Regions from separate parts of the Paenibacillus sp. JT31N11 genome, predicted to be linked through region 1. Evidence: riboswitches for the same ligand, from Rfam matches in the RefSeq annotation. Region 1 holds a riboswitch; each other region holds the start of a gene.

Region 1 (7,692 bases):
GCTTGCCGCAGTAGTCCTCATTATTTTAATTGATGCTATTCCGATATTCGCGGACTGGCTCAGCCGCATTCGTATCGGACGATACCGCGATCTCAAGGATTGGAACGAATCCGTCACCCAGAGGGGCGCCCAGTGGCTGAACCGTACCCCGAAGATGAAGGTGACCGATAATACCAGACTGGTCGTGATTGATATGCTGCAGGGAAACTATACCAAGAATGCGATCCAGCACTGGCAGGAGGCGGCCCTGCTTATCGGCTTGTCGGAATATGCGGACAAGAATCAGGACCGGGATATCGAGAACGAAATCAGAAAATACGTGAAAGCCAAATTTGACAGCGGCGGGAACTGGGTGGTGAAGCCCAGGCATATCGATGGCGCCATCGTGGCTTATGCTGTGATGAAGCAGCAGTGCATCGATCCGGATGGATTCAAGCCGGCGTTCGACTACATTTGGGAGTTCATTAAGGAGCATATCGGGGATGACGGCACGATCATGTACCGCAAATCGATGAAGAACTACCGCTATGTCGATACGATCGGCTTTGTCTGTCCTTTTCTTGTCGCGTACGGTCTCCGTTATGACAAGCCGGAATGCGTGGAGCTGGCTGTCAGGCAGCTGGTCGAATACGAGAAGCACGGCATGCTCGATCATCATTATCTGCCAAGCCATGCTTACCATGTGGATCATAAAACTCCGCTTGGCTTGTACGGCTGGGGGCGGGGCTTGGGATGGTTCGCCATCGGGCTCATGGATGCCTGGCGCGAGCTGCCGGCGGCTCATCCCGACAAGCCGCTGCTTGAGGGGATGATTACGAGATTTGCGGCAGCCTCCCTCGCCTTCCAGGGCGCGGAGGGGAACTGGAACTGGACGATTACCCGCCAGGAGTCCAGAGCGGATTCGTCGGCCACGGCGGTGCTTGGCTGGTTTCTCGGCGAAGCTTCACATCTGGAGCATCTCGCGGAGGCTTGCTCCAAGGGATCGCAGCGGGCAGCCTCTTATTTGATGAAGGTAACCAGGCGCAGCGGTGCAGTCGATTTCTCCCAAGGGGATACGAAGGATATCGGCGTATATTCCATGCTGTTCAATATTCTGCCCTTCACGCAGGGGTTCTGCATCCGGATGATGACTGACAAGGGCCGGGACCAGGTGCCGGCATGAGAGTCCGCAGCTCATTAATTAATATTGCGGCGGGACTCGGCAACCAGATCGTGATTACGGCTCTCAGTTTTATTTCCAGGACAGTGTTCATTAACAGCCTTGGCATCGAGTATCTGGGTATTAACGGATTGTTCACCAATCTGCTGACAATGCTCACGCTGGCGGAGGCGGGTATCGGCTCCAGTATTATCTACAGCCTCTATAAGCCCGTTGCAGACAATGACAGGGACACCATCAACAAGCTGATGAAGCTGTACCGGAATGCCTATCTGGTCATTGCCCTCATCGTGGCGCTCCTTGGCTTATCCGTGCTGCCGTTCCTTGACCATTTTGTCAAAGATTCCAGCGTGGAGCATCTGACGGCCATTTATCTGATCTTTTTGCTCAATACCGTCACCCCATACCTCTTCTCTTACAAAAATTCATTTCTGAACGTCAGCCAGAAGGGGTATATCGTAACGCTTGTATTCACCTTGTCTTCGATTCTGTCGACCTGCCTGAAAATCGGAATTCTTACTTACACGAAAAACTATATTCTTTTTCTGATGATAGACAGTGTGATCACGCTTAGCACCGCGATTATCCTGACGGTAACCGTCAACAGGATGTATCCGTTCCTGCGCGACAAGGTCAGCGGAGGGCTGGACAGCGTGACGAAGAAGGGGATCATCAAGAATGTGAAAGCCATTGTCCTGCAGAATACAGGCAGCTACTTCGTGCTTGGGACGGAGAATATTCTCATCTCAAGCTTCGTAAGCGTTGCGGCTGTCGGCTTATACTCCAACTACAAGATGCTGATCGAAATCGGGCGGACCTTTATCAATCAGATTTTCAGCAATATGTATCACAGCATCGGCAATCTGGTATCCAAGGAGAGCAAGGATAAGATTTTTGCGGTGTATAAAGTGACGCTGCTGCTTAATTTCTGGTTGTATTCGCTGTTTGTCATTCTCTTGTCCCTATTAATCGAACCGTTCATCACCCTGTGGATCGGTCCGGATTTCCTGATGAGCGGCAGCGTGCTCATTCTGCTATTGGCTCTGTTTTATGAAAGAGGCATGAGAAATTCCATCACGACGGTGAAAACAACGGCAGGCATCTTCCATCAGGACCGTTATGCCCCGCTCATTCAGGCGGCCGTATGTCTTGGCGTGTCCATTACGCTCGTCCAGACGATCGGGATAGCCGGCGTGTTTATCGGGTCGCTCATCAGCAGCTTGGCCGTTCCCTTCTGGACAACTCCTTATTTTGTCTACCGGAATGTATTCCAGCGGCCCTTGACGGATTATTTCAAGACCTATTTCATCTATACGTTGGCAGGCGCGGGTGCTTATGCCCTTGCCAGCGCAGTATGCCATTTCATTCCCGCGAACGGCTTTGCAGAGCTCATAGGGAAAGGCATTGCGGGCTTTTTCACCGTTAATGTTCTTTATATCGCACTGTTTCACCGTACGGAAGAGTTTGGCTACCTGCTCGGAATCAGCCGGACCATCATCCGCAGGCTGGTGATGAGCCGCAAGGTCAATCACAATATGGAGGGATAATCCTTATGGCGATATTGGTTACCGGCGGGGCCGGATATATTGGAACCCATACCTGCGTCGAGCTGCTGGAGGCCGGTTATGACATCATTGTGGTGGATAATTTCGCCAACAGCAGTCCGGAGGCGCTCAATCGGGTAAAGGAAATCACAGGGAAATCCTTTCGGTTCTATCAATTGGACGTAAGAGACCGCAGTGCTCTTGAGGCCGTTTTTGCAAGAAATCAAATCGATGCCGCCATCCATTTTGCCGGTCTCAAGGCGGTCGGCGAGTCGGTTCGTTCACCGCTTTGGTATTATGAGATGAATATGAACAGCACGCTGGCGCTGTGCGAGGTCATGAGCAAATACGGCGTGCACAAGCTTGTGTTCAGCTCTTCTGCCACCGTGTACGGGGCATCCGGGGATATGCCGGTGTCCGAGAATTCGCCCATTGGCGCATCCAGCCCTTATGGCCGCACCAAACAAATGATTGAGCAGATACTGCAGGATCTGGCGGCATCCAATCCCGAATGGGGAATCAGCATTCTCCGCTATTTCAATCCTGCCGGCGCCCATAAGAGCGGGAGGATCGGTGAGAATCCCTCGGGCACGCCTAACAATCTGATGCCTTATTTGTCGCAGGTGGCTGCCGGGAGACTGGAAGAGCTGAGCATATATGGAAGCGATTATCCAACCCCTGACGGCACGGGAATCAGGGATTACATCCATGTTGTAGATCTGGCGCTTGGGCATATCAGAGCCCTTGGACGCATTCTGGATTCATCGGGTCTGAATATTTACAACCTGGGAACCGGGCGCGGTTCAAGCGTCCTGGAGATGATAGCGGCCTTCGAGAAAGCGACGGGGACCCATGTGCCGTACCGCTTCGCTGCCCGCAGGCCGGGGGATATTGCGGTCAGCTGTGCGGACATCCGGAAGGCCAGACAAGAGCTTGGATGGACTGCAGACCGTTGTATCGAGGAGATGTGCGAGGATACTTGGCGATGGCAGGCGAATAATCCCGGAGGCTTCGATATCCATGAGAATCGGTTCATGACTGCTTTACTAAAAATGTGAATTATTCGACAAAATTAGTTGAAAAAATCAAAATTCGATCGCACGAAGCGACAGCATCAGCGGAAAGGCTTGATTATAATGGTGAATATAGAAAACGATTACATTTAAATAGGAGACGAAGAAGTGCGTTTTTACCTGGGCACCTTAAACGCATGGAGTCAGTGGTGCAACCGGCCGAATTCGGAGCGGAGGAAATGGTTATGGCGCTTGCAGAACGGATTCGCAAGGATAATTTGGACAAAGAGTGGGTTGAATTGATTATGATCGCACGGGCAATGGGGCTTGACCGGGAAGTTATCCGGGGTGTTCTGAGCGCCCTCCCGAAATTGGAAAACGGCACATTACCCATGGAAGAAAATACATCTACATAGTGCCTAATCCTTGTGGAGCCTCCACTTGTTGAATTCCAGAAACTCTTTAAACTGTTCCTTGCTCACGCCTGATGCCATGGCTTCGCGTACGAGGTCTTCCCATTCCTGGTCAAGCTGCCTTGCTTCGTCATCGGACTTCTGGACGTGAAGCAGTTCTTCCACGGAAATACCCAGTACGGTTCCGACTTTCTCGAGAAATTGAATGGAGGGATTCTGCTGAATCCCCCGTTCAATGGAACTTAAGTAGGACTTGGCCACGCCCGCCCGCTCAGAGAGCTCGGTTAAAGAGAGCGCCTTTCTTTTGCGCAGCAGTTGTATGCGTTCTCCAATCATTATACGTATCCTCCAATGTTATAGCTTGCTGAACCTTATTATATCGGATTCTTCTTCATTAAGAAAGAATCTGTTGCTTATAACGAACAGTTGCGGAAAAGTGAACAGCGGTTTTCATGGCGCTGAAGACTTTTCCGCTTTTTTTTTTGAAATATATGAAAGTATAAATCCCGATTATACTTTGCTTATATTTCTGAGGGAAGAAACCAGGGCTTTGCCGCCAGAGGACGCGATAGCCGTTTCTTTTCATGCATAGCCGCATGAAGCTGCCTGTTTCCTCATCCTCTGCGGCAGCTATACAATGGCTTCCTTCTGATTATCAAGCAGATGGCCGAATACTCCGTCCCGTTCAGATGCAAGCTGCATGAAGCCTCCACGCTGCACCACCTTCCCCTGATCGATGACAATGACCTGATCCGCGTGACGGATTGTGGATAAACGATGGGCGACCACAATAATGGTCATGGTCCCTTTCAGCCGCTCCAGCGCCTCCTGGATTTTCTTCTCGTTCTCGGTATCCAGCGCGCTTGTCGCCTCGTCCAGCACGAGCACGGCCGGTTTGCTGATGATGGCCCGCGCCAGCACAAGCCGCTGCCTTTCGCCTCCGGACAGCCGGATGCCCCTGTCGCCAATGAGCGTTTCCAGCCCCAGAGGCAGCGCACGGACAAATTCAGCGGACGAGGCGAAGTCCAGCGCTTCCCACAGCTGATCCTCGCTGGCATCGGGCCTGATCATCAGCAGGTTTTCCCTGATGCTGGCATTGTACAGAAAGGGGTCCTGCGCCACATAGCCGATGGACCGCCGGTAGGCAAACAGATTCGCATTGGTAATGGGTTCTCCGTCGATGAGAATCCGGCCCGATTCAGGCTGCATCAGGCCCATCAGCAGATCGATCAACGTGCTTTTTCCCGCGCCGGAACGTCCGACAAAGGCTGTCATCCGGTTAGCGGGAATGAACAGATTAATCGCCTGAAGCGTATGCGCAGCCTCCTGCCGGTGGTAGCGGAAATACACATTGTCACAGGTAAGCCCATGCTCGAGACGAAGCGGAGCCGGACTTAAGCCGGCAGGACCCGCCTCGTGCTGCTCCACCGCTTCCGCACATTCCTTCTGCAGGCCGATGAGCGCTTTGAAGGCGGGGACCGTTGCCGCCAGCTGCTCCAGATTGGATTGAATCCCTGTGAATCTCGGCCACAGCCTGGCGAAGATCAGGATAACCAGCAGAAGCTGGGGACCCTGCGTATGAAAGAACTGGAATGAGATAAACACGAAGCCCGCGATCAATAGCGCGGAGGATATTTTGTAAACCAGCTGTGAATTCATTCTGAGCCGGATGTACTCCATCTGCTCATGCATCATCCCCTGGGTAAGTGAATGAAGCCAGCCCAGGCGGGATTCCTCCAGGTTGTTGCTCTTGATATCCTTGATACCGTTCAACTGATCAGTAATGCCGGCAAGGTAGCTTTGCGAGAGCTCCGAGGTTTGACTGCCGAGAACCTTCGCCTGATGAATATATTGGCGCGAGAACAGCGCAAGAACCGTTCCGCAGCCCAGTACGAACAAAGTCATGGCCGGCGAGAGCCAGAAGGCGAACACAATCTGGATAAGCGTAAACAGGAAGGAGGTCACGAGCTGGAGAAACAGGTTGATTCCGCTAATGACGCGCGCAAGCTCGATCGTTAACAGATTTATGAGATCCGATTTCCTCTTCTGGAGGAAAAAGGACCATCTGGACGCGAGCAGCGTGCTGTAAGTTTCAAAGCGCAGCTTGCGGCTGAAGATCTGCTGGATCTCCACATTGCGGATCGTAATTTTACGCTGAATGAGATTTTGACCGAACACGATCAATACATAAAGAGACAAAATCAGGGTCAGCGCCAACGTCTGTGGCATTGCCCGCAGCTCTTCGAGAATTTTGAAATCGTAGCCGCTTGCCTGCTGTACGCTCAAAATCCCACTCATGCTGATCATGGGGATCAGCAGCAGAATACCGAGACTTTCAAGAAGACTGCTGAATACCATACCAAGCAGATTGATTGTGAGGGCAGCTCCGGAATAAGCGTATAGACGCTTCATGTAATGCAGGATGGGATTCATCAAACTCGCTCCTAAAGTGAGACCTCTCGCTGCCATTCCTATGAACGGCGGCAGCCGTTTCTTCCTGCCTTGTATCAGTTTCACGTAGATAAATGTCCATAAGGTCTGTGCGAGGAAACTAACCTAGCCGCCAGAGGATGGCGTCAACCGTTTCTTCCAGCCTTCGCAAATTTCTGCACAACGATAAACCGGTTCATAACTTCCGCACCGGTAATATAGACGGGGCCGCTGCGCAGCCAGGCGTGGGCAATGAGCTGCCCGGTCTTGTCTTTGGCAGTTCCCATGTAAAGGGTGCTGTCGATTCTGCGGCGCTCCAGCATTTTCATGCCCGCGATGGCGCGCACCAGACATTTGCTCTCCCAGGGCGTATGCCGGCTAACGGTATTGATAGCATGCGCCACCTGCCTGATGGCAGGCATACAGGGCGGGTTATCGTCCAGGGAGGTTTCCCGGGTCTGCTCTCCCAGCTTCGGGGCGATGGCGGCGAATGGCCGGAACAGCTGACATCGTGCCCAGCCCAGCAGCAGACATGCCTCGACGAACATGAGCAGCATTCTTCTGTCCGTATGACGCAGCTTGCGGAGAATTCTGAAGATTTTCATATGAGGTCCCTACTTTTTAAATGAAAATTAGGATGCGGACAGATGTTCATCCGCTTGGGCGTACAGGATCAGTTCATGCTCGAGCAGATGGTTCAGAAACAGCAAAACATCGCGTTCGCATTCGCTGCTGTCAACCTCGTATTCAGCCGTCAACGTTTCAACGATCCGGACAACGGGACTGCCTGCGCCGATCAACTCCCACATTCTCCCGCCGGTCTCTCCCAAATTATAATATTTGCCATTGCGGACGCTCAGCATGACTTTCTCGCCATCCATGTCGCTCACGATATTGCCGGGGTATTGCGAGACAGTTCCGGTCGGCTGTACAACGCTTGGGTTCATGAAGCTTCCTCCTTTTGAATGGTTTCGAGCAGAAGCGAACTGAGCAAGGGTGCGGTAAATCCGGAGGCGGGACGGCCGATCCGGTATACCGGAAGCCGGTTGATGAACCGGACAAGCATGCCGAAATGCCATTCCATGAGGCCCATCTTCTCCATTAACGAACGGCGGAAGGTATGGCGCAGCAGG
Region 2 (7,692 bases), 430 kb from region 1:
AAAACGACGGTGGTCCGTTTCGCCGCGGAAGCCAAGGGCACTTATCCGATTATATGCCTCACACACACCACCTTGGTGCACGGGGGTCCGATGGTTGGCTATATCGTCATTCAATAATGGCGTGTGACAGGTCATACCGGGCATGCATATATAGGGGGTAGAGAGGAGTCGATTATTCGATGAAATCGTCTACCCCGGGCAACCAGGCGGGTTATCCGACCGCCCGCAAAATCAGGCGCGCCTGCGAGAATGAGCTGTATCGCACAGTCAAAAGACTCGGCGTCTGGATATCCAAGGAACGCATCGAGCAAGCGGAAAAGATCTATTTCAAAAAAGTCGCGCTCAATCTGCCCTGGATTCACGAGAATGCCAGCAACCGGAAGATCCTCGCCGACTGGTGGGACGACAACGTCAGCGCCGAAATCGCGGAACTGTGGGAGATTCCCCCTGCTAAGCTGAAAGCCGCTTTCCGCGATGCCTTCGGCGGCTGAGCTTCTCGTATTATGCTGCAGATCAGGCGGCGGCTTTATGATCTTTGGAGCAAAGGCGATAGCTTTCGAGGAACATCGTAAATACAAGTAGTCATCTGTCTAATTTAAATTCTAGCAAAAAAAAGAAGCTGCCCTGGAGTCTTCGGAAGACTTGGGGCAGCCTCTTTGCTGCGTATGGCCGGACCTTAGCCAATAACGGCAAAGGTTTCAACCCGGGCGGGAATCGTACGGACGCGGAACAGCAGCCCGATCGGACTAAACACTTGAAGCGTGTAGCTCACGTTTGTCAGCGTGTTGATGTTATTGAATCGAACGACCCCAAAGCGGTCGAAGGATGCCGTGGAAACAATCCGGTTATTGCGGATCAATCGCGCAAAGAATCCGGTCGTATTGAAAGGCACGCCGCTGCCCTGAACCCAGACAACCGTCAGCCGGTTGAAGATTGGTCCTGTTGCTTGAGCCAGACCTTTGGGCATTGCCAAGCGCACGATTTTCCCCTTGCCCGATCTTTTCATTTTCGGTTTGACGCGTACTGCGGCCATTTGCCGATCACTCCCATCCGTTCTTACTCCAGCTTATGCTGCTGCAGCTTAAGGGAATGGGCTAATGCACTCTATAACGCGTTTATCTTTTCTGTCTCCGGACTGCTCATCTTCGTCTGTGCAGCGGTTCTGGCCCGGGCGAGCTCGCTTAGCAGCAGCCGTGTATCTTCCGCTGCCTTCCGCGATTCCGCAGTGACTTCAAAATCCCGCCCTCCCCGTCTGGCTGCGGCTCCTTGGGATTCAAAAGCCTCGAAGAAAGCCAGGGCTGTAGCTGCGGCAATACGGGAATCGTCAAGCTGGCCCCCGGCCTGCTTATCCCGGGCCAATCGGGCCATCGTCATAATCGCCCCTGTCTGGTTATCCCGATCGTAATGATCATATTGCAGGGCCAGGCGCAGATAGGCTGCTGCTTGTTTCACGTTCCCCAGCCTGGCATGGCAAAGACCAAGGGCGCTGAGCAGCGGTACGGACTGCGGTTCAAAGCGCAGGCCGGCCCCCAGCTGTCTTGCGCCGGTAAGCGGCGGTACGAGCTGCGAGAGCTCTACACGAATCCGGCTCCAATAGGGATTGGCTGCCAAAGCCCGTTCCAGCAGCGCAGTCTGCTCATTCCCTGCGGCCGAAGCAGCCGCCTCGCGATACGCCACAGCCTTGTCAAACTGCCAGCTATACGCGGAAGCAAAAGCAAAGATGGCAGCGGTCAGCATTGCTGCTGTGAATTGGAATCCAGCCTGCCGCTTCGCAGCTGCCCTTTTGCCGAGGGATGCCGATCTTGGCGGAAGCTGCCCGGAGCGTGGAGGGACTAATGACGATTGCCTCCTCTGCGCGGCCCCCGGGTGCGGACTGTAGTAGACGAGCCAGCTAAACAGAAGCAGCCAATAGTAACCGAAGGACATGTCAAAATCGACGGCGGCATGGACCAGCAGTACGCCGACAGGGAGGATCCCTGCCCGCTCATGCCTCCAAACTATCCGCAGCAGCCCATACATCATGAAAGCAAATACGATTAATCCGACAATTCCAAGATCAAGCAGCAGATCCAAATAACCGCTGTGCACTTCGTTGCCAATATACGGGTAGGTTTGGGTTTGGGTAAACAGCATCCGCCAGGTATCCCCGCCTTGACCAAGGAGAGGCGCCTCCAGAAATAGGCTCCATGCATCCTTGTAGAACATCGTACGCGCGCCTGCGGTTTGAAAATGGCCGCTGCTGATCCGGTCTTGAATCACTGCCGGCAGGAGAAGCGCCATAATCAGACAGGCTGCCCCCAACCCGGCCCACGCTGCAATCTCAAGCTGTCTTCCGGACAGGCCGGCAAATACCGTGCGAAGTGCGGTGAAGCCCGCTGCAGATGCCATCAGGATGGCAAGCAGCCCAAGCGTCTCCCCCATGTGGCCAACGCCTTCATGACTGCCTTGCAGACCTGCGGCAAAGACAATACGATAGGCTGCCCCCGCTCCAACAAGCGTCCAGCCGCTGTAAATCAGCCATTTGACCCGCTGCTCCCGGGTCAGGAGCAGCAGTCCGGCAAGCCATCCCGCAGCCGTTGTAAGCCAGGCTGCCCTGGATTCCGTAAGCAGCAGCACGAGCACCAGCGGCGCGGCCATCATGACGGCAAGCAAGAAAGTCCGATAACGGCCTGCACGTATCATGAGAAGCCAGTTCCACAGCAAATAAGCTCCCGAGACGGCTCCGAGGAAATTCGGATACTGAACGAAGCCGGCCAGCCGGGCACCGACTGCGGATAAACTGGAATCCCCTGTACTCAGGATCATCTCCGGAACGTCTATCCAGCCGAGCCATCCGGCAAGTGCGCCGCCAATGAGGAACAAGCCGGAACCCTGAAGCGCCATGAACAGCCAGCTCCGGAATGGGCCGATTCTCAGCCACAGATACCCGGATATGAGGAATGCCCCATAAGCCGACCATCTGAGCAACTGCTCCAGAGTTCCATGTACGGAAGCCGGTTTGTTGATCAGACTCAAACCAAACAAAAGCGCTATAAGCAGCGGCGTATAAGCCTCCATCGGCACCGAGGCCCGCACAGCCTCTTCTGCGGGCCCTTTATTTTTTTTCAACATGAAATATTCACCGATCCCGCTGCTGCTGCCCCTTATCCTTCGTCTCTGCATACGAGCCGTAATAAACAAGGATAAAACGGTTGAAGCCATAAGCATCCATTCCCACCTGTAAAAGGATGCGTCAAAAAACATTCCATTCTGGTATGCGGACGAAATCAGCAGCCCGGTAAACATCAGCCCGGCGGCACCAACAACGACTGGCATTTGAATCCCCTCTTCTATTTCTCTTTATAATTGTCCGATATATCTAAATTTTCTAAATATTGTAACATGTTTGAGAATGATTTGAAAATCAGGTGACATGGAGCTGCTGCCTGAAGAAGCATGAAGAGTTTATTTTCTTAACTTTGAACAAAAAAAAAAGGCGCTCCGCGATTGCCGCGGTGCACCTGTTTTTTATAGTTAATGAGTCCGATTGTCACTGGCCTTTTCCTGTTTCCTGCGATAATAGGCTGCGACCTGCTCCCTCAGGATAAAGGCCCGCAGCGCTCGCTGCTGCAGCCCGTCCAGATCGCAAAAGCGCGCACCATAGAAGGATTGGGCTCCATCGCTGTCATAGCGTATGATCTCCAGCCAGCATGGCAGCTCAAAGCCTAGAGACAACACGGCTTCCAGACGCTCATTCGTCTTGAGCCTCGGCCCCTCGGCAACAATGAATCCCAACCCGGATAAGCTTATATTTCGTATGGCCAGTTCCATATCTTCAATAAATTCGAAGTTTTCCGGCCCTGTTGACAATTCTCTTGTTTCAATAATCACTTTCTTCATGGTGCCCTTATGGTCAATCTGAACACGGGGAGACTCCCGTTTCTCTTCCAGTCCGCTCAAGGCCCGGACAGGAAATATAACTGCGATAGATCCTTCCGCCTTGCCGATGACCGTCGACTGCAGACGTTGTATCCCCACCGGAGAGTAGATTGTCATCTCCACCGGATTACCGAGATCAAATGACTTGTATTCCGTCATTTCAATCTCCATCATCTCGCCCTCAATATGGCTCAAAATCCCCGTTGAGACATATCCTTCTTTCTCGACTACGGTCCGGCTGTGGATTAATACCTTATCTGAGTAAGTTTGCTTTGCTTTCGTGTATAATTCCTTGCTGCGGGCATTCGTGCTCATAAGTACCATCTCCTTAGTGTGCAATCGCCTGGCCGAGTCTTGAGACTTTGATAAGGGATTGCCTGTTCAAGGAAATGAAAAAAGCCGTTCCTCTGCCTCGGAGCCGCTTGACTTGCACCCTGCTGAAGGGTGTTCATTTCGGCAGCCAGGCTGTCAGTCGCTCCTTTTCAAGAACCTTAGACCCTTTAGCTTTGCGTCCTTGCCTTTCGGCAAGTTTGCCATTATCGGATATATATGAAGTTAGGTACAGGCTATTCTTACATTTCTTCCACGATCATGATACTGTGCGAATCCTTAAGGTCAACCTGATAGGGCTGGGCAGGAGGTGTGCCGTCCGCCTCGCGAAGGATCCGTACGATCGGGCGGTTGACCGCAAGCGGATTATTCAGAGCCACAACCGCAATCTGGCCCGAGCTGAGCAGTACCGTTGTCGATACCGGATAAATGGATATATGCTTGCAAAAGGTTTGGATCAAATCAAGATCGAAGAAAGTGTTCCCGGCCGCGAATAAAAACTCGATGGCTTCCGTCGGCGTATGACGCTTGCGGTGCGGCCTCGGTGAGGTCAACGCGTCATAAACATCGGCCAATGCCACAATCTGCGCATATTCATGAATGGCATCACCCTTCAGCCCACGCGGATAACCCGATCCATTGTACCGCTCGTGATGCTGAAAAGCACAATGCGCGGACAACAGGGAAATATCGTGCTGGGCGCGGATAATATTGAAGCCATCCTCCGTATGCTTCTCCATCAGGACCCGCTCTTCAGGGGTCAGCGGGGAGGTCTTGTTCAGAAGATCCTTGGGCAATCTTGTCATCCCGATATCGAACAGAAGCGCTCCCATGCCTAATTCCTCAAGCTGGTTGCGGTTATAGCCCTTAGCCAGTCCCATTATGCCTGACAGTATAGCCACATTCACAGAATGCTGGAACAGATAGCCATCCGCCACTTGAATATTCGTCAAGCTGACCATAACGTCGGCCCGCGTAACCAGATCCTGCATGATCTGGCCAAACACATTTCGGAACGTCCGGCCCATCTCCGGTGCAATGGTTCTGCCCTTGGTCATAGGATGGTCCTTCAGCGTGGTCATGGTTTTGAATACAGCATCGTGGGCTTTTCTGCGCGTATCGTCGCGGATCGCTGTTTCCGGCTCCAGATCCTCGGTAAACGGATCTTCAACGAACAGCATATCGACTCCCAGCATCTTCAAGCGATTGATAAACCGTTCATTCAGCTCGACACCGACACCCAGAAGAATGTTGCCATTTTCCTGCAGGATCGGGCGAGCCAATTTATCTCCAGGCTTCGCCGAAAGTATATGTACTTTTCTCATCTGAGCATTCCCGCCTTTAGTCCGGTTGCATATTTGATCAAGCTTGCATCGCTGCCAGTTCGGCAGCACGCAGTTTGTATAATTGCTTATCGGCGTATATCCTGTTGTCTGCGATTTGCACAAGCATATTCAAGTCGCTCCCGTGGTCGGGAAAGTTGGCGCTTCCGACAGAGACGAAAGTGCCTCAATCCTGTCGATAGGGTAAGCTTGTGCAGTTGTTCATGAGCTGGCGAATGACAGCTTCAATCAGTTTATCATCTGAATCAGGACAAATCATTATAAATTCGTCCATGGCTCATCAGGCGGTCATGCTTTGTCCAGAAAGCATGCCTGCCGCCGGAAGGGTAAAAGCGGCTTATGCCGCTGCGTTTGTCTAGATTGGCACCACCTCGCCCGACATGACGGCAGACCATGCGCACAGCCCTGTGTCAGCACGACCGCCCTGCAGCAAAAATGCCCTTCAGAGCACATGCGGCAGCAAGCCTTGTCTAATACTGCACAATCCGGTTGCGGCCGTTCTCCTTCGCTTCGTAAAGCGCCTTGTCCACCTTGACGAACAGCTCGCGCAGATAAGACTTGCTATCCTTCAGTTCAGTATCCGGCTGAGGCTCAACGGCAAGCATGCCTATGCTGATTGTAATGGAAACAGGAGCGTTCCCGACTCCGGTATCGACAAAGTTATGCTCAACAACCGACCGTACGCGATGCGCCAGCTCTTCCGCCTGCTGCCTGGTGGTGTGGGGCAAGTAGACCGTGAACTCCTCCCCGCCGTAGCGGGCGAAAATATCCGTTTGTCTGAGCGTACTGCGGACCACGTCCGCCGTCAACTTGAGAACATCATCGCCGACCATATGACCGTATGCGTCGTTGATCGTCTTGAACAGATCGATATCAAACAACAGGATCGCATAAGGAATCTGATAGCGCATGTTGACCATGACCTCATGCTCCAGCTGCTGCATCAGGTATCTCCGGTTGTAGCAGCCCGTCAAGCCATCGATAATGGCCATTTGCTCCAGCTTCCGGTTGGCCTGGTACAATTCATCCTGCATAAGAAGCAGCGCACGGTTTCTCTCCTGAAGCGCTTCATTCTGACGGTTGGTTTCTTCAATAAGCCTTCTCAGCTCTGTATGGTCCTGCAGCGTGATCACTCTTCCAATGATTTGCTGTTTAACAACAATAGGCGCTACATGTAAGGCAATATAGGCCATTCTGCCTTCCTCCGGCACTTCGATCTCGGTATGAACGCGCTCTTCAGGATGCAGACGGTACATCTCCAGAAAAGCTTCGGTCTTCTCACGGTCTTCCACTGACTGCAGAAGCTTGTCCATATCGAGCCTTGTACCGACTGAAAGCTGGAAAACGGGACTCACCACGCTGTTGAGATCAATCACAACATTCTGCTCGTCCAGCACAATAATACCGACAGACAGTGTATCGGCAACATCTTTTTGAGCGATATTCACGATATCGAACATACGGTGCTTTTGAATGGAGAATACAAAATAAATGTCCGCAATTACAATTCCGAGCGACGTTAAGCCCGGGATAACGGGAAGCCATTTTGCAAGCACAACATTGAGCAGCAGATCGAGCAGGGTAAAGCAGACAAAAACCCCAATACCGGTCAGGGCATTTGCAATCTGCGCACGGTCCGATGGCGGCGCGTCCGATTGGTAAGCACGGGTCAATAGCTTCATCGAGTACATAAAATAGGAAATCAGCATAACGATCATCAACCAGAATATCAAGCCGTACTGCCGGTCGTCATAACGTCCGTCAACGGCAGCAATGAACCAGTCATTTGGATTCCAGATAATCCCGACCACTACAAATACAGACGGAAGCAGCATCATCAGAAGCACGTAGGGTCTGGGCGCGAATCCGTGATTCGTCAAATATTTGGTGAAGAGCAGCCATCCAAAGCCTAGCATGGACAAGCCGACAAACGAGACATTGATGCATATGAGCTGAAGATGAGGGTTGTCTGTCGTGTGGACTGCGATTTGGCCAAGCGGCCAAATCATCATGGAGAAGTGGAAAAACAAATATACTCTATGCAGTTGAGTGATAACGTTGTTGGCTATTACATAGACAAATAAGATGAAAAGCACGACAA
Region 3 (7,692 bases), on a different contig from region 1:
ATGATAGAATCTGGCGGATCAACTCCTGCAGGTTCTGGCTCATCTGTCCGAACGACTGGGACAGCTTGCCCATCTCATCCTCACGCTTCAGTATAATCTGCCCGCTCAAGTCTCCGGCCGCCACCTTCTCCGTGGCCGACATCAGCCTGCGTATCGGCTTGGTGAAGATCCGGCTGATCGCCAGCGATACGATGGAGCCAATCAATAAAACGATGATGGTTATGATGACGGTGGACCAAAATATGGTCGATGACATTTTGGGTATAACGGAAGCATCCAGGTCGATACCGAGCAGGGTGCTCGTGTTTCCATCCGTGTAGGGAACGAAGATGGATTTATGAATACCGAATTCATCCTTGTAGATTTCGCTGACAATTGTCTTGTTGTCGGTCAGAGCCTTGTTCATATCAGCCGTAAAAGGATAGTCGGTCCCGTAATCGTCCGGCACATCGGCTAACACGACGATATGATCCTTTCCGCCGCTTTTGGAGAGCACATACACATTCTCCAGACCATTCTTAACTTTAACCTGTTCCAGATTTTCTTTCAGGGCGGCATAAAGCGGATCGCTTGCATCCTTTACTTCGGCCTCGTAACCGGGAATGCCGGCGGCTACCAGATCCGAGACAACCCCGATATCCGTATTCAGCCTCAGATCGAACTGCTGCAGCAGCTTATCGACCAGATTCGTATTGACGTAATAAGTTGTGCCTGCAAATGCGGCGCATGTAAATAATTGCAGTAGCAGGATGCTGATGATGACTTTGAGCGACAGTCGTTCCCGCACGGGACGCAATAAGGAATTAAACAACTTCGACGGACCTCCCTGATTGATACGGAGAATGGTACTGCTCATAAATTTCGTCTACTCTCTCCTTTAAGTAGCCGACAATTGCCGGGACATGCTCAAGCTGTGTATAAGGCGAGATCACAAACAGCTTGCTGGCGTATAAGGGGACTTCCACACCTTCCCGGGATAAAACCATCAGATGCTTCTTGGTGTCTCCAAAAAACATTTCATCGCGCCGCTCCCCGAGCAGTTCGAATAATCGTTCATTAAGCCGGTTGTTTCGGAGGAGCTCATCAAGCGGGCACTCCCCGGCCAATTCCTCTTGAAATCGGGAAATCCGGTTCTCATAAATCCTCAGCAGTGTCGTAATACCGGGATTGTCGGGATTTGCGATCACCATCTCGGGAACTTCCTTCATGAGCTGCCTGCGGAAAGCCAAATTGACCGATACAAACTGCGCCAGCAGCTGTTGATACCCTTCAATGCCAAAAGCCAGCAGAGCGCTGTAGATACTGATCGAGCTGGCCATTCTGGAGCATTCCAGCGTGTAACCGGTATGATACTGGCCGTATCCGCGGTATCCCACATAAGGCGTTTCATCGGGATTCAAATCAAGCAGCCGCAGAGATTCCGCTTCTTTAACCAGGAGCAGGCTCGTCAGATACGGCGTTTGTCCCAGCTTTTGAAAATCAAAGCACATGGTATCGGCAAGATGGATATGCTTCATTTTACCTGCTATCGCATGGAGAGCTCCCAGCGTTTCCATATCCAATGCAAGCGGATTAAGGGCAAAATCATAATCATTGAAAAAAGCGAAAAATCCTCCCAGCGCCGAGTCCGCATGAATATGCGGCCTATTTAATCCATTAGCCGCGGCAGCTTGTACGGCAATATTCATAATTTCGGAAATATCGTCAATTCCCATAGCATCGGTCGTCCCCGTAGTGGCGACGATATAGATCGGAACTCCGCCTGAACGAATAACCTGCTCCAGTTTCCATTTTAAATCCGCTGTGTCCATGGAGCTGTCGCTTCTTGTCCGGATTTTGACCAGACGGTCGCTTCCAAGTCCTGTTGCTTCCATGGATTTGTACAGACTGTAATGAGCCGAATCAGAACAGAAGGCATACAGGTTATTCGGCACTCCCGTGCGCGAAGCATCCGGAGCGAATTTGGCTATTGCCAGCCGCAGACCGGTGAAGATTGCCCCTTGTCCGCCCCAGGTTGTGTAGCCGCCGCTTCTCGTATGGTCATAACCGACCAGCTTGGACATCATGCTGACGACCCGCACTTCAGCCTCAGCGCCAGCCGGGCCATATACATCCCACAAATTATTGCCATTGACAAGCATCGCGGCGAGCATTCCCATAATGCCCGGAATCGATGCCATGGGCAGAATATTGGTCATAAAATATTTGGTATGGTAGGGATGCGCATGCATCAGTTCGATCAGGCCCCGGGTTACATCTTCCATCGCTTTCCCCTGCGGGGGGATGACACTGCTCTCATTCAGCTGTCCATAAAAATCGCCTGACCGGTCCTTGCTGCCCTTCAGGTTTACCCTCTCTGGGTCCTTCAAAAGATCGAAGCCCGTCATCAGCTGCTCCATAAGCTTCATCAATTGCATCCGGTCCTGCTCATTCCCATCATCGCTCGGAAACCATTGACGTACATCTTGAACTGGTGACATCTTCATGTAATAGCCTCTTTTCTGTAACCAAATTATTTTGTGGTGCGAAAAACCCATAAATGATCCGCACAGCAAAAAACAGCATAATGGGCATGGCAAGCCTAAACAGCTGTTAAATGGATGCAACTGGCTGGCATTTCCACTGTTGGATGATGCCCCTGTAGTTTTGCGTCACTACTTTTCAATAGCTTTGCCTAGTATTCAATTTGTCTTCGCCGTGGAAATAATAGACCGGGAAGCTTAGTCGTATATTACTATTTTGTTCCATTATCTTCAAGGATTTTTGGGACTTTTAACAATAAAATTATAAAATAAGTTACAAATTTATTACATTTATCGCGGTTTCGACATTAAAACCAGTTCTTAAGACTTACTTTTCAGTTTTTCTTCTCTTATCCAAGGGAGCTATATTTTTTTCATTTCTGCATGCCCGGGGTAATAGTTCAATGGAACGCGTAAGAACATCGTATTCGTGGCATGATAGCTTATCGAAAGGAGTTGTTTCTCAAATGACGAAGCAGCCTATGACATCTCCAGGCGAAACGCCAGCAAGGCCAACCACATTACCGCCGCAGCATCAAAGCCGGCAACCAGGACTGGAATCCAAAATGACGCCAAGTCCGCAATTTGAATCTTCCGGATTGAAGGCAGCGGGCAAGCTGCAAGGCAAGGTAGCCATTATATCCGGAGCAGACAGCGGGATCGGCCGTGCCGTTGCGGTTGCCTATGCCAAGGAAGGCGCCGATATAGCCGTTCTATATTTGAATGAACAAAGCGATGCGGAGGTAACCAAGCAGTTCGTGGAAGCGGCCGGCCGCCGCTGCATCCTGGTGGAGGGAGATATCGGCGATCCGAACTTCTGCCGCGAGGCCGTGGAGGAAACCGTTAAAAGCTTGGGAAAACTCGATATCGTCGTGAATAACGCGGCGGAGCAGCATCCCCAGGATAAGATTGAACTCATTATTCCCCAACAGCTTGAACGGACCTTCAAAACCAATATTTTCGGAATGTTTTATTTAACACAGGCGGCTATGCCTCATTTGGCAAGCGGTGCAGCAATCGTTAACACGACATCCGTAACCGCCTACCGGGGAAGCCCGACATTGCTCGATTATTCGGCGACCAAAGGAGCCATCGTTTCCTTTACCCGCTCCTTGTCGCTCAATCTTGCCGATCAGGGCATTCGCGTCAACGCCATAGCGCCCGGCCCTATCTGGACACCTCTTATTCCTTCAACCTTTGATGAGCAGAAGGTGGCCAAATTCGGCGCCGATGTCCCGCTCAAGCGAGCCGGACAGCCGGAGGAACTGGCTCCCGCTTATGTGTACCTCGCAAGCGAGGATTCTTCTTACATGAGCGGTCAAGTCCTTCACATCAATGGCGGGGAAATTGTGAACGGGTAGCATTCCCGAAGGAAATGATTTGCAGCATGAAACAACATAAAGAGGCCCGGACAAGCGAAGGAATTCGCTCGTCCGGGCCTGCCCATGCCTAACTATTCTCCTATTCAATAAGGTCCTCTGATATAGTTGTGAACCTCTTGCTCGTAGAATTGATGGATTTTGTCGAGCTCGCTTCGCGTATAACCCGGAACGTTGGCCGCCCGCAAATTATCTTCCACCTGCGAGACGTTTCGGAATCCCGGTATGATACAGGTAATATGGGGATTATCCAGAAGGTAGCGCAGCGCGGCGCTGGCCATATTCGTTCTGCCCTCGGCAATCCATGACAGCTCCTTGCTCAGTGATACGCCCATCTCGAAGGCAATTCCGGCGAAGGTCTCACCTACATTAAAGCTTTCGCCATTACGGTTGAAGTTCCGGTGATCGTCAGGAGCAAATGTTGATTTCTCCGTGAACTTGCCCGCCAGCAGCCCGCTGGCAAGCGGCAGACGCACCAGAATGCCCACTCCCTGCCCGAAAGCCTTGGGAATCAGCTCAAGCTCCGGCTTCTGCCGAAACAGGTTGTATATCACCTGCAGCGCCTTCACGTTGGGATGCTGTAAGCAAATAAAGCCCTCTTCGACGGTTTCCACGCTTACTCCGTACTCGCGTATTTTGCCTTCCTCGCGCAGACGGTCAAGCGCGCCGAATACCTCGCCGCTTCGCAGAATATCCGTAGGCGGACAATGCACCTGGTACAGATCGATTCTTTCACGGCCCAACCGCTTCAAGCTTGCCTCGCAATAGGCCCGCACCGACTCGTAGGAATAGGAAGCCGGATCCAGAAGATCACCGGCACGGCCAAACTTGGTCGCGATGTATATCTCGTCCTCACGCCCTTTTGTCGCTTTGGCGAGCAGTTCCTCACTATGTCCTTCACCATAAACATCTGCGGTATCGAAGAAGTTGACACCCTCTTCCATTGCACGTGACAGCGCTTTGAGCGCCGAACCATCGTCCGTTCCGCCCCAGGATCCGCCGATAGCCCATGTTCCGAAGCTGATTTCACTTATGTGCAATTCGGTGCTGCCCAGTTGTCTGTACTTCATGATATCAACCGCCTTTATGTTTTGATGGCGCTTTCTTGCCTTGTTCCATTATGACTGCCATTCCCGCATACTGCAAGAGGACGAGTCGCTAAAATACAGAAATGGCGGGCCTGCTCTCTGCCGCAGACTCGCCAAAAGTATCGTCAGGTCAAATCCTTGCGAGCAGTCTGGCGATGGATTTATCCGCTTCCCGGAGCACAAGCTTCTTGTCCATCGTCCGTACTCGCCCCCGCTGAACGACGTTTTTGCCGTCTACCCATACAGAATCGACGTTACTACGGGAGGCGGCATACACAACACGGGAGTACGGGTCGGCATCAAAAGAGGGAAAGGTGTGAAAATCATTCAGGTTCAGCAGAACCAGATCGGCCTTCTTGCCCTTCTCGATGGAACCGATCAGATGATCCATACCGAGTGTCTGCGCTCCGCCGATCGTAGCCATCCTCAGCACTCTCCTGGCATCCATGCTCTCCGGTCCGCATCTGGGTTTGTGAAGCAGAGCGGTCAGCCGCATCTCCTGGAACATATCCAGCGTATTGTTGCAGGGTGCTCCATCTGCGCCAATCCCCATACCAATGCCCTCATCCAGCATTTCGGGCACATTCGCTATGCCGGAGGCGAGCTTCAAATTGGAACCCGGACAATGGGTCATCTTCGTTCCGGTCCGCTTCATGATGGCCCGCTCTTCCTCGTCCAGCCAGATGCAGTGAGCGAGAACCAGCCGGGGGGAGGTCAGGCCTATATGATCAAGATAGACAATGTTGCGCATACCGCGCTGAGTCATTACAAGTGCGATTTCCTCCTGATTCTCCGCCGCGTGCGTATGAACCAGCACTCCGTAACTGGCAGATAAATCGCGCACCTCAGTAAGAAGACGCTCCGAGCACGAGACGACAAATCTCGGACAATACGCATAGCTGAGACGGCCGCCATCATGGCCATGCCACTTCTCCAGCAGCCTTGTGCTCTCCTGCAGGGAGGCTTCGGTTTGCTCTTGAAGACCCCTCGGTACATTGCCGCCCGCGTCCATCATAACCTTGCCGGATACAGCCCGGATGCCGCTCTGCGCCATGGCTTCAAAGGCGGACTCGGTGTGGCTGACGGTCTCCATGTCCAGAATTGTCGTGGTCCCGCTGAGCAGCAGCTCGCCAATGCCGAGCATGGCCGAATAATAAATAGATTCCGCATCATGGGCAGCCTCAAGAGGCCATATCCTTGTCCGCAGCCAGTCCATTAACGCCATATCGTCCGCGCGGCCGCGAAAAAGCGTTTGGCATAAATGGATATGGGTCTGCACGAATCCGGGAAGCAGCAGCTTTCCGCGCGCTTCAATGACTGTTGTATCCGGCTCAAGGTCCGTAATCCTGCCGCCAACCTCTGCGATGATATCATCCTTGATCAAAATGTCTCCGGTCAGAATCTCATCCTTGTCATTCATCGTCACCATCTTGACATTACGCAGCAAGGTTGAACCCATAGGGGAAGCCTCCTCCATAATCAGATGCTCCCATTGTAGCATGAACATAGGGAAGAGACTTTACATCTCAAGTTGAATATAATCCTGCCAAGCTAAAGACTTCCTTCGGAGAACAAGCCCATCGTCGAGATATGCCGCCTGGTTTCCTCCGTGCCTCTTTCGTACAGCAGCTTATAGATATCCATGAGCAACCCGTCAACACCGGCGTTGATCTGTTTGTCCGAGGATGTCTCAAAAAAAGTTCCTCCAAAATGAAATGCCTGCGCTTCATCCATACTGGACAATTCCCCCATCAGCTCCTGCAGTAGGCCCAGCTCCTCTTCACTTGCGGTTATTGCCAGTTCATAGGCTGTTGCTCCCTGATCCTCCAGAATCGAACCCGCCTGGACGGAAACATAATAGGTTTTACGGCTGGTTGAATCTTGTGTATGCTCTTCCATATTCGTGATTGCCCCTTCCCGTTCTCATTCCACTTCCGCGCCTTCCATTCGATAATGGATCCGTACGCTTCGCTTCTCTAGCATCCCCATCCGGACAGACATTTTATGCTGGCTGACGGCATAACCATCATAGTACCGCTGTTTAAGCCCTGCTTAGAGAGGAATGAGAGAACATGTGTGGAATCACGGGCTGGATCGATTGGACCGACGACCTGACCAAGCAGTACGCCACCCTGGAACAAATGACTGAAACGCTGGAAAATCGCGGGCCGGATGCCTCAGGTACATGGCTCTCCCGCAGTTGTGCACTGGGTCACCGCCGGCTTTCTGTTATTGACCCCGTCAACGGCGCCCAGCCGATGATACGGACAACTGAGGATGATACGTATGTCATTGTTTATAACGGCGAGCTGTATAACGCCCCCGAACTGAAGCGGGAGCTGGAGGGGCGCGGCAGAAGATTTACTACCACCTGCGACACGGAAGTGCTGCTGGTTGCCTATATGGAATGGGGTCAGGCATGCATTGAGAAATTCAACGGCATATTCGCCTTTGCCATTTGGGATTCGCGGGAGGAGCATCTGTTCCTTGCCAGAGACCGGCTGGGTGTAAAGCCCTTGTTCATTGCCAAGCAGGATGGGCGGTTCGTATTCGGTTCGGAGCTCAAAGCGCTGCTCGCCCATCCTTCCGTTAAACCCGTTGTTGGCGCGGAGGGTCTGGCAGAAATTTTTATTATGGGACCTGCGCGAACACCGGGCCAGGGGGTCTACCGCGACATCAGCGAGCTGCTGCCCGGCCAGTGCG
Region 4 (7,692 bases), on a different contig from region 1:
CGGAGCGCCTTCTTCAGGCCAGACGATTTCGATCGGCTCTCCGTCCTTCTTGAGCGTATAAGCATTGCTTTCCTGGATGGCGGCCACCTGAATCTCTCCGCCGGCTACGGCAGTAGCGACATTCGGGTTTTTCGGATAGACATGCATGCCGTTGTCCAACATTCCTTTGAAGAACGTTTTCCCTTCATCCATTCCCTTGTTCTCGAAGAACCAGGATACGAAAGGATAGGCAGGAGCCGCTACGGCCGGATCGGCCATGCCGACGAGTCCTTTATATTCCGGCTTGGCGAGATCCGCCCAGCTTTTTGGCGCTTTATCGGCCGTTATCAGTTTCGTATTGTAAATAATGACGCCCGCAGCATGTACGCCGGTTGGGAAATAAGCATTATTGGCAGGTACGATCGGTTTTGTAAAGTCAGTCAGGTTCTTGAGGTTCTCCGGCTGCCAGCCTTCCAGCAGCTGGCCTTGCTCTCCCAGTGAATGAATGGAAGGCAGAGCATCCATCCATACAACATCCCAATGCGGATTTCCTTTTTCCGCTTCGATACGGGACATCGTTTCAGCGCCATTGCCGACTACAAGATTCACTTTGTAACCCGTCGCTTTTTCAAATTCCGGTCCGATAATTTCATCAAAGTCATTCAGATAAACAGTCAGCGGCTCATCATCGGACTTGTCATTCGGATCCTCAGCAGGAGCATTTGCTGCCGCATTCCCAGCTGCATTCTCCGCAGTGTTTCCTGCGGTATTGTCTGCTGTGTTTCCTGCAGCCGTTCCAGTTTCATTGCCCGACGCGTTAGCATTTCCTGCCGCCGCATTCGCGTTTGTGTTTGTGTTGCCGGCCCCATTGTTGCTCCCGCATCCTGCCACTGCCAGCACCAGCGCCAGCATGAACAGGATAGTCCCCACCTTTTTACTCCACATTTTACGCATTTCTTTAAATCCTCCCTAAATCTTTTTCGTTTTACTAGACTTAGAATAGTTGAGTTTTGTTTACTTGAAATTAACGCCGTATATTGATTTTGTTAACGTTATCTTATTTTATTGATAGATACATAGATACCATCTATAATAGGGCCAAAAGGAGGCATCACGATGAACATACAACAGCTAAAGGTCTTTGTAGCCGCCGTAAACTATAAGAATCTGACCGAGGTGGCCAACCAATTGGGACTGAAGCAGCCCACCGTCAGCTTTCACATCAAGAAGCTGGAGCAGGACACCGGGGTAGAGCTGTTCATCAAATACCACCGGCAATTTCGCCTTACGAATGCCGGCGAAGCGCTGCTGCCCTATGCCGAGCGGATCGTGACTCTGTTCGAACGCGCCGGTCAAACGCTGGCCGAATACCGGTCACACCGTAAAGGCCATATCCGCATCGGCTCCAGCTACACGCCGGCCACTTACCTGCTTCCTCCGCTACTGTCGAGCTTCAGCCAGAACTATCCCGATGTCTCGCTGCAGCTGACCGTCAAGAAAGCCGATCTCATTGTGGATCTGGTCAAGAACTTCGAGCTGGATCTCGGTATTGTTTCTCATACTCCGATGGAGGACGATCAGATCGAGCTGCGGCCGTTGATGGCCGATATGCTCAAGCTGATTCTTCACCCTCAGCATGCCTTGGCGGCCAAGGAAGAGATAACGATTCATGATTTGCACGGGCTTCCCTTTCTGGTTCATGAACCGGGCTCCACCTCGCGCAGGCTTGCAGATGAATGGGCAGCCGAGAATGGGATGAAGCTTGCCGTCAGCATGGAGCTTGGCGCGATTGAGCCTATCAAGGAAGGCGTGCGCTGCGGGATTGGAATCGGCATTCTGCCGCAAAGAAGTGTGTTGAAAGAGGTCGAACGGGGAGAACTGGTGATGAAGGGTCTGCCGAATTATATCAATCACCGGTTTATTTGTCTTGCTATCCGCAAGGAAATGGAGCTTCCCGCTGTCGTCAGCAGACTTGTCGATCACTTTTCTGATATAATGTAATAAATACCAATTTGATAGGCAGGTGCTGCTTTTAGCATGGCTAAAATATTCGCGGTATGTATGAACAAAGGCGGTGTGGGCAAAACAAGTCTTGTGACTCATTTGGCCGCAGCGGCTTCCTCCCTGTTCCCGGACAAAAAGACGCTGATTATAGATACCGATGCCCAGGGCAATGCAGCCGTTGTTTTTGGCAGCGATCCCGATAAGTCCGAACTTACCATGTATGATGTATTCACTGGCGCCAAATCAATCAAGGATATCCTTATATCCATTAAACCCAATCTTGATTTGGCTCCGGCATCCGACAAGTTCAACATGCTGGAATTTCATATTTTATCCCAACTGGAATCGTACCCCTCTCCTTTTCTGCTGCTAAAGAAAGAGGTTGATCAGATCAAGTCGGATTATGATTACATATTCATTGATTGCCCGCCTTCACTTGGCTTGATAGCCGGCAATGCGTTGAAAGCCGCTACCGACGTGCTGATTCCATTTGTTCCGGAAGCCTTCTCCGTCAAGGGTCTCCAGCGCGTAATCCAGACTATCGAAGCATTCGGCTCCAAGGAGGAACCTTCGCCGCGGATTACCGGCATCATTGCGATGATGGTCGATGGCCGGTCCAAATTGCATCAGGAATTGGTGGGCCATGCCCGTGATTTCTGCAGCAAGAAGGATATCCGGCTGTTTGAAACCGTGATTCCGCGGTCGATCAGCTTTGCCAACGCCGCAGCCTATGAGGGCTCGCCGCTTGTATGGACTGACCGCTCCAATCCCGCTGCGGAAGCCTATTATACTTTGGCCAAGGAGGTGTTCGAATATGCCACCAAGAAAAAAAGAACTGCTCGTAAACTTTGAAGAGCCTGCGGACAAGCCGTCCTCCGCTGCACCGGAATCCATGGTAGACAAAGCCGAAAAAACGCTGCGCACCAGAAAGAAGCCGGCTGCAGCCAAGCAAGCCCGGAAATCGCCATCCGATCCTCCCGGTCAGGAAGCTCCGCCAACTCCAGCTGTTAAAGTGGAGGAACTGGTGCCGCTGGTCAAGCTGGATAAGAAGCTGCGCAAGGAAACCCACTCCAAAGCCGAATTTTATATCCGTAAGGATCTGCTGGAACGGGTCAAAACGATATCGCAAGATAAAGGCAAAGGCTTCAAAACCAACCTTATCAATTATGCGCTGGAGCAGGCATTGGATGGGCTTGACAGATCGGGCCATTCCCCTTCGGCGGATTAGCAGTGCATCATCCATCATAGATGTGTTTATGACAAAACAGGCAGCCAGCGGGTATTCCGCCGGCTGCCTGTTTTGTTGTTGTTTGCCCTTTTACACTTGGCCGTGTTCCCCGATTACAGCGATTATTTCATCAGACCTTGAGCCAAAGAGACAAAGAGACAATCTTATTGAATTTCAATGTGTTTTTTAACGGATTGCGCTTTTTCCTTCTTGGGTATTTCAAGTTTCAGAATACCGTTCTCGAAGCTCGCCGATATTTGGTCATCCTTAATATTTTCTACATAGAACCGGCGGACAAATTCGCCATAATAACGTTCACGCCGGATAATCTGATGATCTTCCCCATCCACATTCTGTTCCTTGTTGCGCGAAGCCTTAATCGTCAAATAATGATTGCTGTAGCTGATACCGATATCAGCTTTACTGAACCCGGGAAGCTCGGACTCAATCAGAAAAGCATCCTCCCGTTCGTGAATATCCGTGCGGAATGGATGGGTGTTGCTTCTCATCGGCGCAAAGAAATCTTCATTGAAGATATCATGGAATGATTTCATCAAGCTGCGGCTGACATTTTCATTTCTTTTCCGAAACGGAACTAAATCCAACATGTACATCTCCTCCAATTTCTTATAATGTGATGTTTACACTTTTTATTATAAGGATGCCGCCTGCTCTCCTCAAACCCGATAAAACAACAATAAAAATCATATTCCGTGAATTTAAGGAAATCCGGCGGTCCCCTCGTTATTTTTCTCAGTCTTTCTTTGACTTTCTCTGACTTTGACCTTTTTTGACTTTATGCTGCTGCTCGCGTTCTGTCCAGTATAGCCATGAGGACGTTACACACCACATGTTGTTCAGATTTTGTACAGTTCCCATCTGTTATAATGACCTTACAGGAGGGCCTGCCAACATGAAGAAACTGCTTTCTTTTTTGCTGATCATCACGGGAATTGTACTGATTGCGCTGCCTTTTGCAAAAGAATGGCATTATGATCAGAAGCAGCGGCGTCTGCTTGATCGCATGGATCATAATACCTTCGCCTCCGCGGCTGAGAAATCCGATCGCCTGCTTGCAGAGAGTTACCAGCGATTATCCGACCTGTTCTCTAATGAAGCAGACGCTGCCGTACCTGAGACTGTCAGTGACGATCAGAGCAAGGGAGATCCTCAAGGAATCGCTGTTATTGAAATCGGCAGCATCGATGTGAAGCTTCCTGTGCTGGAAGGTGCCACAACGCAAAACATGAAGTACGCCGCTGTCCATCTGACAGAAACAGCCGCACTTGGAGATATTGGCAGTGCTGCCCTGGCTGCACACCGGGCTCATACGAAAGGCCGATTGTTCAATAGGCTGGGGGAAGTTAAGATGGGCGACAAAATTACGATACGGGTCAAAGACAAGGTTATGGAATATACCGTATTCAAAATATCGGTCGTTAAGCCAACTGACCTGTCCGTATTGAATGGCAATGACAGCGACAGGGTGCTCACGCTTATCACATGCGATCCGCTTATTAATCCGACCCATCGTCTGATTGTTCAGGCAAAACTGTAATCTATTATCACTTAAAAATAGTTGTACATTCTATCAAATATTGGTATAGTTATTGTCAAGATAAGTCACGATAACGGCAAACCTGTCGAAAGGCAGCGACGCAAAGCTAGAGGGCCTTCCCATTATTTGGATGGCAGCCAGCTGCCGAAAGTTTGTCTTTTTTTGTTTTCTAAAAACAATAAACACTCAACGATAAACGGCAAACTTGTCGAAAGACAGGGACGCAAAGCTAAAGGGCCTTCCCGCTTGGATGGCAGCCAGCTACCGAAAGGAGTCTTATTTCATGAAATCTTATTTTCTTGTTCTCGTGACCGTATTCATTTTGTCCCTTCCCCTCTCCACAACTGTAGCAGCATCCGGTACGGACTCCCCGACTTGGCTCGATACGAAGCAATTGGATAATGGAATTATCGGAGCTGCATTTAAACCTGCCGCAAAAACGCCTATTGTGCTGTTAATAACCAAAAACGGAGTCACTTATACATACAAATTGCCTGCCACAGGCACGATGGAATACTTCCCCCTGCAGCTTGGTGACGGTGCTTATACTATCTCTCTTATGCAAAATGTTACCGGCACTAAATACAAAAAAATCGGTACGGAATCAGTTAACCTGAACTTGAGCGATGACAGCAGCGTATTTCTCGGTTCCGTGCAAAATGTCGATTGGAAAAGCTCTCCGACTGCTGTTGCCAAAGCCAAGGAATTGACGAAAAACAAAACGAAAGTTGAAGACAAAGTCAAAGCGATTCACGATTATATCGTTAAAACCATCAAATATGATACCAAATTGAGCACATCTGTAACAACGGACTATATTCCCGATGCGAACAGAACGTTGAAATCGGGCAAAGGCATCTGCTATGATTACTCCTCCCTGTTTGCGGTCATGGCTCGGAGCGCCGGCATCCCGACCAAGCTGGTTATGGGAACAACCGATTATGTGAAAGGCTACCATGCCTGGAACCAGGTACTGATTAATGGGAAATGGAGCAATATTGATACAACGGTTGATTCCGGTTTGGGCAAAACCAGCACAAGCAGCAGTTCAATGTTCAAAGAAGCCGGCAAATACGCAGCAGCTAAATTCTATTAAGCTTAATCTGATCGCTTGATAGCATCTGTCATTAAGCAAAAGCAGCTTAAGACAGCAAATAGCGCAAAAAAGAGACTATTACAGGATCCCCCCTCCTGTAAAGTCTCTTTTTTGCATTTTGACGGGTAGTTCGGTATTATTCTGCCTGGATATGCAATCCTTTATTTCATGACATATGCCTCTCCCATCGTGCATCTCACCATTATCATCTTAGAAAAAAGGAGCTGCGCCTCGTCATATGATAATGACGGAGGAACAGCTCCTGATGGATTTTTACTAAAAATGATCTTATTTCTGGATATGCTTCCGGCGCAATCTCAGCAAAACAATTCCGAAAATGACCAGGCACAGTCCTGCAAGTTGAAGCGGCAAAGAGCTGCTTTCCCCTGTTTTGGGGAGCGTCTTGCCAGTTGTGCTGCTGTCTGGATCGTCATTACCGGGTTCTATACCGCCCAAAGGAATCTCATCCACATTTACATCGAACAGGACTTCTTCTTCGTTACCGTCCTTGTCGGTTACGATGATAGAGAAATGATCCTCGCCGGTATAGCCTGGTTCAGGTGTATACATCCATTTACCATCCGGATCGACCGTCAATGTACCGTGTTCCGGTTGGGTACCGATTGCAACATTGCCGCCCTCCGGTACTTTAACCGTCCCTTGAATCGGTTTGTCCTGTACGGTTGTTTCCTGCTGCGGCACTTTTGTATCGCTGCCAGGTTCTACGCCTGGATCAGTCGGCTCACCTGTATTCGATGGTGTACCAGGGTTACCCGGATTGACCGGCGAACCTGGCTCGCCCGGTGCTCCCGGATCAACCGGCGGCGTTCCCGGATTCGCCGGATCCTCCGGATCGTCAGGTGTTGTCGGATCCTCCGGATCGACTGGAGGGAAGTACGGATAATAAGGATACATTAAACCCAAATCGATCGTAAGATCTTCCCATCCCTGCGGAGCATCTTCTCCAATTGCGATGACTGCAGTAGTACCGTCAGTCAGCTTATTGGAGTCTTTATCAGCCGCAATTCCCGTTGCTTCCGGAGTTGTCAGTTCATAGCCCTCAGGAGCTTCGAATTGAACAAAATATTGGCCTCCGACCAGATTATCAAACCGATAATAGCCTGGTTTCCCTGCAGCATCATCAGCAGTCAAAGTCTCTGCAAGCAATTGCATGTCTTTGTTATAAAGCTTGACCTTCACATTGTTTATACCGTCGTCATCAGCTTCATCCTGCATGCCGTTCCTGCTGCTGTCCAGCCATACGTAGTTGCCGATGACGCCTTTGGCAACAAGACCCAAGTCAATGCTGAGATCCTCCCAGCCGGGATTTTCGCCGATTTGAATTTTAGCTGTAAATCCATTCTCATCGGTTGCATTGGAATCCTCCTTGACGTCGGCTCCTTGTTCTTGAACGGTCCTCGTATAGTCGTCAGGCACAATGAACTTGACAAAATAGTCGTCTGGCAGCAATCCGTCGAACAGATAATAACCCGGTCTGCCTGTCGGATCCGCTGCAGTTGTTGTCGTAGCGACAGGGGTTCCTGTCACATCATCTTTGAACAACCGGACTTCGATTCCGTTGATTCCCTGAAGCTCATTCTCGTCTTGTATACCGTTCCGGTTGCGGTCCAGCCATACATAGTTCCCAATCACGCCCCGTGGAACCAATCCCAGATCGATGGTCGGATCCACCCAATTGGAAGGTCCGATTACAATCTCATCGGTAAACCCGTTGCCGTCCGTGCTGTTGGAATCCGCCTCGGGCGATCCAACCCCCGGTTTGGTTGTTTCATACTGTCCACTATAGAAGAATTTAACGTAGTACTT

The links. A riboswitch is a leader RNA that binds a small molecule or an ion and turns the genes downstream of it on or off. The one in region 1 is predicted to bind cyclic di-GMP.
Region 2: another riboswitch for cyclic di-GMP. It lies ahead of AC0YNV_RS13750 (PilZ domain-containing protein); the one in region 1 lies ahead of AC0YNV_RS15745 (hypothetical protein).
Region 3: another riboswitch for cyclic di-GMP. It lies ahead of AC0YNV_RS01185 (pyridoxal phosphate-dependent decarboxylase family protein); the one in region 1 lies ahead of AC0YNV_RS15745 (hypothetical protein).
Region 4: another riboswitch for cyclic di-GMP. It lies ahead of AC0YNV_RS26160 (transglutaminase-like domain-containing protein); the one in region 1 lies ahead of AC0YNV_RS15745 (hypothetical protein).

What each region holds. Positions count from the first base shown of each region.
Region 1 is NZ_JBWDNQ010000003.1:689,804-697,495, forward strand. Features, by position in the region: gene AC0YNV_RS15730 (glycoside hydrolase family 88 protein) at 1-1,162, shown strand, start outside; gene AC0YNV_RS15735 (lipopolysaccharide biosynthesis protein) at 1,159-2,706, shown strand; gene galE (UDP-glucose 4-epimerase GalE) at 2,712-3,761, shown strand; cyclic di-GMP riboswitch class II at 3,864-3,946, shown strand; gene AC0YNV_RS15745 (hypothetical protein) at 3,926-4,132, shown strand; gene AC0YNV_RS15750 (helix-turn-helix domain-containing protein) at 4,136-4,465, opposite strand; gene AC0YNV_RS15755 (ABC transporter ATP-binding protein) at 4,760-6,562, opposite strand; gene AC0YNV_RS15760 (lasso peptide biosynthesis B2 protein) at 6,706-7,164, opposite strand; gene AC0YNV_RS15765 (lasso peptide biosynthesis PqqD family chaperone) at 7,192-7,506, opposite strand; gene AC0YNV_RS15770 (aldolase) at 7,503-7,692, opposite strand, start outside.
Region 2 is NZ_JBWDNQ010000003.1:261,198-268,889, reverse strand. Features, by position in the region: gene AC0YNV_RS13770 (cupredoxin domain-containing protein) at 1-117, shown strand, start outside; gene AC0YNV_RS13765 (dehydrogenase) at 180-491, shown strand; gene AC0YNV_RS13760 (hypothetical protein) at 677-1,033, opposite strand; gene AC0YNV_RS13755 (O-antigen ligase family protein) at 1,105-3,315, opposite strand; gene AC0YNV_RS13750 (PilZ domain-containing protein) at 3,514-4,233, opposite strand; cyclic di-GMP riboswitch class I at 4,371-4,463, opposite strand; gene AC0YNV_RS13745 (HD-GYP domain-containing protein) at 4,491-5,573, opposite strand; gene AC0YNV_RS13740 (histidine kinase N-terminal 7TM domain-containing diguanylate cyclase) at 6,062-7,692, opposite strand, start outside.
Region 3 is NZ_JBWDNQ010000001.1:248,494-256,185, reverse strand. Features, by position in the region: gene AC0YNV_RS01190 (methyl-accepting chemotaxis protein) at 1-811, opposite strand, end outside; gene AC0YNV_RS01185 (pyridoxal phosphate-dependent decarboxylase family protein) at 804-2,486, opposite strand; cyclic di-GMP riboswitch class I at 2,599-2,685, opposite strand; gene AC0YNV_RS01180 (SDR family oxidoreductase) at 2,990-3,883, shown strand; gene AC0YNV_RS01175 (aldo/keto reductase) at 3,988-4,971, opposite strand; gene AC0YNV_RS01170 (5'-deoxyadenosine deaminase) at 5,120-6,448, opposite strand; gene AC0YNV_RS01165 (hypothetical protein) at 6,541-6,888, opposite strand; gene asnB (asparagine synthase (glutamine-hydrolyzing)) at 7,062-7,692, shown strand, end outside.
Region 4 is NZ_JBWDNQ010000008.1:386,779-394,470, forward strand. Features, by position in the region: gene AC0YNV_RS26130 (extracellular solute-binding protein) at 1-933, opposite strand, end outside; gene AC0YNV_RS26135 (LysR family transcriptional regulator) at 1,096-1,980, shown strand; gene AC0YNV_RS26140 (ParA family protein) at 2,017-2,835, shown strand; gene AC0YNV_RS26145 (hypothetical protein) at 2,798-3,211, shown strand; gene AC0YNV_RS26150 (Hsp20/alpha crystallin family protein) at 3,376-3,819, opposite strand; gene AC0YNV_RS26155 (class D sortase) at 4,125-4,769, shown strand; cyclic di-GMP riboswitch class I at 4,835-4,918, shown strand; cyclic di-GMP riboswitch class I at 4,958-5,038, shown strand; gene AC0YNV_RS26160 (transglutaminase-like domain-containing protein) at 5,053-5,865, shown strand; gene AC0YNV_RS26165 (SdrD B-like domain-containing protein) at 6,154-7,692, opposite strand, start outside.